2 regions of the Allobosea vestrisii genome follow, and region 1 is predicted to be linked to the other one. Evidence: riboswitches for the same ligand, from Rfam matches in the RefSeq annotation. Region 1 holds a riboswitch; the other holds the start of a gene.

Region 1 (4,203 bases):
CCTGCTGGCGCGCATCCCGCCCGGCAATGGCCAGGCCGGTGCGCCCGAGCTGAGCTGGCGTGTCTCCGACCTCCTCGGCGCGGCCGGCGAGGTCGCGCCCTATCTCGGCAAGCCGCTCGATGCCGACACGAACGGGCTGAACATCGAAGGCCTCGCCGTTGTCGGCGACCAGCTCTGGCTCGGCCTGCGCGCACCCTCGCTCGATGGCCGCGCCTTCCTCGTCGGCGGCAGCCTCAAAGAGCTGTTCAAGCCGGGCAGCGAGTCGGCGACCACTAAACCGCAGCTCCTGGCCTTTTCGGCCGGAGCGCAGCGCGGCGTGCGCGACCTCGCCCCGCTCGCCGATGGCCGCCTCCTCGTCCTCGTCGGCCCGGCTCAGGACCAGGAGGTGCCCTATGCGATCGTCCTGCTCGACCCGGCCGATCCATCGGCTACCCGCGAGCTCGGCGAGTTGCGCCAGCGCAAGAATGCCAAGGCAGAGGCGCTCACCGTCCTGACCGAGGAACGCGACGAATTACGCGTCCTCGTCGGCTATGACGGGGTGAAGAACGGCGAGTTCGAGGAGTACCGGCTGAAGCTGCGCTGAGGCGGAGGCAGGCACCTTCCCTGCCGCTGCCGGAGATGCGAAGCACAAGGCCATGAGCTTCCTTCCCCGCCTCAATTCGCTCGTCTCCCGCTATCTCGCCGAGGTCGCTGGCCCGCGCGAGCGGCTGGCGCTGCTGCGTTGGCAGATGGCCGAGCGCCACGCGCTCGACCAGCGCGAGACCATGCCGGGCCATGTCACCACCAGCGCCTTCGTGCTCTCGCCCGACCATGCGCAAATCCTCTTGATCGACCATGTCGTGATCGGCCGTTGGCTTCAGCCCGGCGGGCACTACGAACCGGCCGCGACCTTCCACGAATCGGCGCTGCGCGAGGCGGTCGAGGAGACCGGCGTCGCGAGCCCGACGCTGCATCCCTGGCATCGCGGCGGCGACCTGCCTTTCGCCATCGACAGCCACGAGGTGCCGGGCAATCCGCGCCGGAGCGAACCGCCGCATATCCACCACGACCTGCAATATCTCTTCATCGCCGATCCGGCTTTGCCCCTGACGGCCCAGGAAGAGGAAGTGCACGCCGCGGCCTGGAAGCCGATCGCGACGCTGGCCGAGATCGCGCCGGTGGCGTTCACGCGCTTGCATGCCGTGAACTCGCGAGGCTGAGCCGGCTCGCTGTTACCCATTTGCAACATTGTAACGTTATGATCCCGTGATCGGCGATTCAATATTGCGACTCATTCGCATTTGCGTAGGGTGGGTTCGTCAACAGGATCGCCAGTCATGCTCAAGCCCGCCGCCTTCGCCCTTGCCGTCTCCAGCCTGCTCTCGCCGGCGCTTGCTGCCGATCTTCCCTCGCGCAAGGGCGCGCCGGTTGCTCCGCCCGTGCTCTCCGCCTGTACCGAGAGCGAGGGCATCCCGACCGACGCCTTCGGCTTCACCACTGGTTCGGACGTCGCCGAAGTCGGCTCCTTCGGCGCTAGTCTGACCTATGGCGGCGGCTTCGGCGTCCGCGACGGCCGCCAGGCCGCGCACGGCCTCCAGCTCCAGGGCTCCTACGGCCTCTTCCCCTGCTTCGAGATCGGCCCCTATCTGCTCGGCGGCTATACCGACGCCACCATCGCGGGCACGGGCGCCGACAGCCGCAGCTTCGGTGCCGGCGTCGAGATAAAGTACCGCCTGCTCGGACGCGATTTGCACGGCATCGGCCTGACCGTCGTCGTCGACCCAAGCTTCAACCGCAACGACCCGAGCGGCGCCGGCAACTTCACCACCTACAACACCGGCATCCGCATTTTCGCCGACAAGACACTGGTCCCCGGCAAGCTCTACGCCGCGCTCAACCTCTCGCACGACCTGACCTGGACGGGTCCCAGCCCCTATCTGCGCTCCTCGACCTTCACGGTCGGCGGCTCGCTCGCCTGGCAGCTGATCGACGGGCTCTATCTCAGCGGTGAAGTCCGTCATCAGCGCCGCCAGAACGAGCTCGGCTTCGGCGATAACGCGGGCTACGCCACTTTCGCCGGCCCCGGCATCTTCTGGCAGGCGACCAAGCAATTCGCCATCTCGGCGGCCTACAATGTCCAGATCGCCGGCAAGGCCAAGGGCGTGCCGGGCGATCTCGACATCACCAATTTCAGCCAGCATCTGGTCAAGGTGAAAGCCGCCTACAGCTTCTGAACGGCCCATTCGAGGGCACCATCGGCCGGCCGAATTGACCCCGCCGCATTTCCGCCCTAGTCGTTAACGCGACGGTTCCCTCACGGGATCAAAAGGGAACGCAGTGCGGGTGGTTCGCCACCTCATGCTGCGGCTGCCCCCGCAACTGTAAGCGGCGAGCCTTTCGCCATACGCCACTGGGACCTCGGCCCTGGGAAGGCGGTGAAAGGCGGTGACCCGCGAGCCAGGAGACCTGCCGTCAGCCGTGGTCACACGCGAACACATCGGCCGGGGTGCGCTGATGGGTGGTAGAGCCATGCGCCCCCGGTTTCGGGAGCGGGTGGGGACATCTCGTTCGCGGTGACGTGCCACTGACGTTACCGCCGAGGTTTCCCGTGTTCCGTTTGCCAAAGCCCGCCAAGAGCGGGCGTTCGCGCCTTGCCCTCTCCCTGCTTGCCGCTTCGACCACGCTGATATCGCCCTCTGCACTGGCGCAATCGGGCGAGAAGCCAATCGCGCTCGACGAGCTCGTCGTCAGCCCGACCGGCGTGCCGACCCCGGCCAGGGAAATCGCCAGCTCCGTCACCGTCGTCACCGCGCAGGAGATCGAACGCCAGCAGCGCCGCACCCTGCCCCAGGCGCTCGCCGCAGTGCCCGGCCTCAACCTCGTCCAGACCGGCGGCCCGGGCGGGCTGACCTCGGTCTTCATGCGCGGCGCCAACTCCAACCACGTCAAGGTGCTGATCGACGGCATCGAGGTGAACGACCCCTCGACGCCGAACCGCTCCTTCGATTTCGGCCAGATGCTGACCGCCGACATCGAGCGGATCGAGGTGCTGCGCGGCCCGCAGAGCGGCCTCTATGGCGCCAATGCGCTGGGCGGCGTCATCTCCATCATCAGCAAGCGCGGCGAAGGCCCGCCGAAAGTCACGGGCTCGGTCGAGGCCGGCTCTCACGGCACCTTCAACCAGAGCATCGGGCTCAGCGGCGGCGATGACCGCTTCGACTATGCTTTCGGCATCAGTCATTTCCGTGCTGATTCGACGCCGGTGACGCCGCCGGAGCTCGTGCCCGCCGGCAGGCGGCGCAACCCCAATTCCTATGACAACTGGAGCTATTCCGCCCGCCTCGGCGCCCGCCTGACCGACACGCTGAGCGTCAACTGGGTCGGCCGCTATATCGACGGGCAGTTGCTGTTCACCAATGATTCCGGCTTCCCAAGCCTGCCGGATGCCTTCCGCTCCAGTCAGAACTACCGTCAGGCTTTCACCCGCGGCGAGATCGTCTGGGATCCGCTCGACGGGCGCTTCGTCAACCGCTTCGGCGTCTCCTACAGCAACCAGGATCGCTCCAACCGCCGGCCGAACGCCGCAGGCATCCTCGGTTTGCCCAGCGAGAACCTCGGCGAGCGCATCAAATACGACTGGCGCGGCGACCTGAAGCTCACCCAGAGCCAGACCCTGATGATGGGCCTGCAATATGAGAACGAGCGCTTCGACACGCCCAACAAGACGGTCTCGAACGGCAACAGGGGCGCCTTCGTCGAATTGCAATCGAACTGGACCGACCGCTTCTTCACCGTCGCCAACATCCGCTACGATGACGACGACAAGTTCGGCGGTCACACCACCTATCGCATCGCACCGGTCCTCATCGTGCCAGGCAGCGAAACCAAGCTGAAGGCGAGCTACGGCACCGGCTTCAAGGCGCCGACGCTGAGCGAACGCTTCAGCGATTCCCGCCCGGCCTTCAACTTCTACGGCAACCCGGCCCTCAAGCCGGAGGAAAGCCGCGGCTGGGATGTCGGCTTCGAGCAGCCGCTGCTGAACGGGCAGCTGAATGTCGGTGCGACGTACTTCCACAACGACATCGACAACCTGATCCTGACCAACGCCGCGCGCACCTCCTATACGAATATCGGGCGCGCCACGACCAAGGGCGTCGAGGCCTTCGCGGCGCTCGAGCTGACGCCTCAGTTCAAGGTCAGGGCCGACTACACCTTCACGCTCGC
Region 2 (4,203 bases), 1.3 Mb from region 1:
CGTCGGCCGCGACCCGGAGAGCCTTGACGAAGCCGGCGTCGCCCGCGCCGCAATCGAGAGCCTGGCCGAGAACTTTTCCGACGGGATCGTCGCCCCGGCCTTCTGGCTCGGCGCAGGCGGCCTGCCGGGCGGCGCGCTCTACAAGGCGATCAACACCGCCGATTCGATGATCGGCCATAGATCATCGCGGCATCTCGCCTTCGGCTGGGCGGCGGCGCGGCTCGACGATCTCGTCAACCTGCCGGCCTCGCGCCTGACTGCTTTGCTGGTGATCGCCGCCGCGACGTTCGACCGTGAGGCCAATGCCGGCGCCGCCTGGCGCGCCGTGCGCCGCGATGCCGGTCGCCACCGCTCGCCCAATGCCGGCTGGCCGGAGGCTGCGATGGCCGGTGCGCTCGGGCTTCGGCTCGCCGGCCCGCGCGTCTATGGCGCGGTCAGGGTCGAGGACGGCTGGATGAGCGATGGCAGAGCGGAGGCTACGGCGGCCGATATCCGGCGGGCACTGGGCCTCTACCGGCGCGCCTGCCTGCTGCTCTGGGGGCTGGCGGCAGCCGGAAGCCTGGCTGCGCTCGCCCTCTAGAACTCGATCCCCTGCTGCGCCTTCACGCCGGCGGCGAAATGGTGCTTCACCAGCGTCATCTCGGTAACGAGGTCGGCCGCCTCGATCAGTTCCGGCTTGGCGTTGCGGCCGGTGACGACGATGTGCAGATCAGGGCGGCGGGCCTGCAGCGCCGCCACGACCTCGGCGAGCGGCAGATAGTCGTAGCGCAGGGCGATGTTGAGCTCGTCGAGCACCACCAGCCGGATGCTGCCGTCCGCCATCAACTCCTTCGCCTTGTCGAAGGCGCGGGTCGCGGCGGCGATATCGCGGGCCTTGTCCTGCGTCTCCCAGGTGAAGCCCTCGCCCATCGAATGCCAGGAGATCTGGTCGCCGAAGGCCTCCAGCGCCTTGCGCTCGCCGGTCGACCAGGCCCCCTTGATGAACTGCACGACGCCGATGCGCCAGCCATGGCCGAGCGCGCGCAGGATCAGGCCGAAGGCGGCGGTCGACTTGCCCTTGCCAGGGCCGGTGTTGACGATCAGCAAGCCCTTTTCCAGCGTCTTGCCGGCGACCTCGGCGTCCTGCACCGCCTTGCGCTTTGCCATCTTCGCCTTGTGGCGGGCGGCGTCCTCGGTCTCATCCGTCATCACGTCGCTCTTTTATTTCACCTGCATCGGCAATCCGGCGACCATGAAGACCACGCGCCCCGCCTGCGCCGCAAGCCGCTGATGCAGCCGGCCGGCCTCGTCGCGGAAGCGGCGGGCGAGCGCATTGTCGGGCACGATGCCGAGGCCGACCTCGTTGGAGACCAGCACCACCGGCCCCTCCGCCTCGCGGCAGGCGGCAATGAGTTCGCCGGTCGCGATCGCGATGTCGCGCTCGGCGAGCAGGAGATTGGTCAGCCAGAGCGTCAGGCAGTCGACGAGGATGGGCGGCCCGGACCGAGCATTGCGGATCGCCTCGGGCAGCGCGACCGGCGCATCGACCGTCTGCCAGTCGCGGGAGCGGCGGGCGCGATGCTCGGCGATTCGGGCGCGCATCTCGTCATCATAGGCTTGGGCCGTGGCGATATAGGTCCAGGGGCCCGGCAGCGCCTCGATCAGCGCCTCGGCATGGCGGCTCTTGCCGGAACGGGCACCGCCGAGGACGAGGGTGAGCGGTGGAAGGGTCATGGTGCAGTCTCCGCGTCATGCGTCGGCTTGCGCCGCGCTCCGCCGGGAATGACGGGGATTGCATTGCACAGTGCCCGCCGGATGGCTAATGATCGTTGCTGACGGTGCCTCGGCAACGAGGTGAAAAGGGAACGCGGTGAAGGACCGCGGCTGCCCCCGCAACTGTAAGCGGCGAGTTCCGCGCCATCGGCCACTGGTTTTCAACCGGGAAGGCGGCGCAGGACATCAAGCCGTGAGCCAGGAGACCTGCCGTCATCCGATGTCGTCCAGCAGGCTGCCGGTGGGGTGGCCAGGAGTGAGCCAATGAACACCGCAACCGTCACCAGCCAGACAAGCGCTTCGGAACGGGCGAAAGCCGTCGCCGCCGCGCTGATCCTCGGCTTCGTGCTGATCTACACCGTCGGCTTCGCCGCCTCGTCCAATATCCACAACGCGGCGCACGACACCCGTCACGGCCTCGCCTTCCCCTGCCATTGAGGGAAAGCACATGGTCACGCGTGTTCTCACGGTCAGCATCCTGGCCGGGTTCTTGGCTGGACTGCTGATCTCGGCGCTCCAGCACGTCACCACCACCCCGCTGATCCTCAAGGCCGAGACCTATGAGGCGGCGCTGCGCTCGCAGGGCGCACCGATGCAGGCCGCCTTCACTGGCGACGCCCGCATCATTCTCGCCCATAACGACCCGAAAGCCGGCGCGGAACACACCGGCGAGCACGAATGGAAGCCGCAGGATGGCTTGCAGCGCACCGCCTTCACCAGCCTGGTGACGATCGCGACCGCGATCGGCTTTGCCGCGCTGCTGCTCGCCGGAATGATCGCCGCGAACGAGCCGATCGACCAGCGCCGGACGTTGGCCTGGGCCATCTGCGGCTTCCTTGCCTTCGGGCTCGCTCCGGCGATGGGACTAGCGCCTGAGCTGCCGGGCTCCGCCGCGGCGGAGCTCCACCAGCGCCAGCTCTGGTGGCTGCTGACGGCCGTGGTCACCGCCGGCGCGCTCTTCGTCTTCCTGCGCGTCGAGGCCTCCTGGGCCCGGGCGCTCGCCGTGCTGGCGCTGCTGCTGCCGCATCTGATCGGTGCGCCGCATCCGGCCGCACCGGAAAGCAAGGTGCCGGCCGAGATCGCCGCCCATTTCGCCGCGCTCTCGCTCGCCATCCAGGCCGCGCTCTGGCTCGCCACCGGTTTTGCCGTCGGCGTGCTCTGGCCCTGGCTTGCGCGCCGCAGCGCCGCGACAGCGGCGGCCTGACGCCTCGCACGGCTCTCTAGGAAGCCGCGTCCGCCAAGGAGGCGTTCTGATGCTCGAAGGCGATCTCGCCCTCGCGACGGAAGCCCGGCAAGAGCCGGGCTGCACGATCCATGTCTGCACCGTCTGCCGGCGCCAGCGCGAGGACCTGCCGGAAGGCTATGACCAGCCCGGCATCGCGCTCGCGGCGGCGCTCTCCGAACGCATGGCCGGCAGCGGCATCGCCGTCGTGCCGGTCGAGTGCCTGGCTGTCTGCAAGCGGCCCTGCACGATCGCGCTCGCGGCCGACGGCAAATGGACCTATCTGATCGGCGATCTCGACGCCGGTCTTCATCTCGACGAGATCGTCGGCGCGGCGGAAAGCTTTGCCGCCAGCGCCAACGGCATCGTTCCCTGGAAGGAAAGACCCGTCTCGTTCCGCAAGGGCGTGGTCGCGCGCGTGCCCCCTCTGCCGCGCCAGCAAGGATCAGATCAATGAACGCTCCGCAGAACCCCGCGCTCGGCAAGGTGCCGTGCACGATCATCACCGGCTTCCTCGGCGCCGGTAAGACCACGCTCGTTCGCCATCTGCTCGAGAACGCCGGCGGCAAGCGCCTCGCCGTGCTGGTCAACGAGTTCGGCGATCTCGGCTTCGACGGCTCGTTCATCGCCGGCTGCGGCATCGAAGGCTGCACGCAGGACGACATCGTCGAACTGCCGAATGGCTGCATCTGCTGCACCGTCGCCGATGATTTCGTGCCGGCGCTGGAGAAGCTTTTGAACCGGCCGAATCCGCCGCAGCACATCCTGATCGAGACCTCGGGCCTTGCGCTGCCGAAGCCGCTGGTCAAGGCCTTCAACTGGCCGGCGATCCGCAGCAGAGTCACCGTCGACGGCGTCATCGCCGTGGTCGACGGACCGGCGGTGGCCGAGGGCCAGTTCGCCGACGATCCCGAAGCGCTGAAGGCGCAGGCGGCGCAGGACCAGGCCGTCGACCACGACAATCCGCTGGAGGAGGTGTTCGAGGACCAGATCCTCTGTGCCGACCTGATCCTGCTCAACAAGAGCGATATCCTCGACGCGGCCGGGCGCGAGCGGGTCAAGGCCGAGATCGCCCAGCATCTGCCCAAGGCGATCAAGGTGGTCGAGACCATCAATGGCAAGGTCGAGCCAGCGCTGATCATCGGCCTTGGGGCCGCGGCCGAGGCCGATCTCGCAGGACGCCCCTCGCACCACGGCGAGGGCGAAGACCACGACCATGACGATTTCGA

Evidence for each region. A riboswitch is a leader RNA that binds a small molecule or an ion and turns the genes downstream of it on or off. The one in region 1 is predicted to bind cobalamin.
Region 2: it holds a riboswitch for cobalamin, as region 1 does, so the genes downstream of both, QO058_RS18420 (CbtB domain-containing protein) here and QO058_RS12130 (TonB-dependent receptor plug domain-containing protein) in region 1, are expected to answer to the same signal.

Annotation. Positions count from the first base shown of each region.
Region 1 is NZ_CP126307.1:2,429,883-2,434,085, forward strand. Features, by position in the region: gene QO058_RS12115 (DUF3616 domain-containing protein) at 1-583, shown strand, start outside; gene QO058_RS12120 (NUDIX hydrolase) at 636-1,199, shown strand; gene QO058_RS12125 (hypothetical protein) at 1,317-2,213, shown strand; cobalamin riboswitch at 2,271-2,467, shown strand; gene QO058_RS12130 (TonB-dependent receptor plug domain-containing protein) at 2,588-4,203, shown strand, end outside.
Region 2 is NZ_CP126307.1:3,720,874-3,725,076, reverse strand. Features, by position in the region: gene cbiB (adenosylcobinamide-phosphate synthase CbiB) at 1-580, shown strand, start outside; gene cobO (cob(I)yrinic acid a,c-diamide adenosyltransferase) at 577-1,188, opposite strand; gene cobU (bifunctional adenosylcobinamide kinase/adenosylcobinamide-phosphate guanylyltransferase) at 1,201-1,713, opposite strand; cobalamin riboswitch at 1,800-1,981, shown strand; gene QO058_RS18420 (CbtB domain-containing protein) at 2,017-2,190, shown strand; gene QO058_RS18415 (CbtA family protein) at 2,201-2,956, shown strand; gene QO058_RS18410 (DUF1636 domain-containing protein) at 3,006-3,431, shown strand; gene cobW (cobalamin biosynthesis protein CobW) at 3,428-4,203, shown strand, end outside.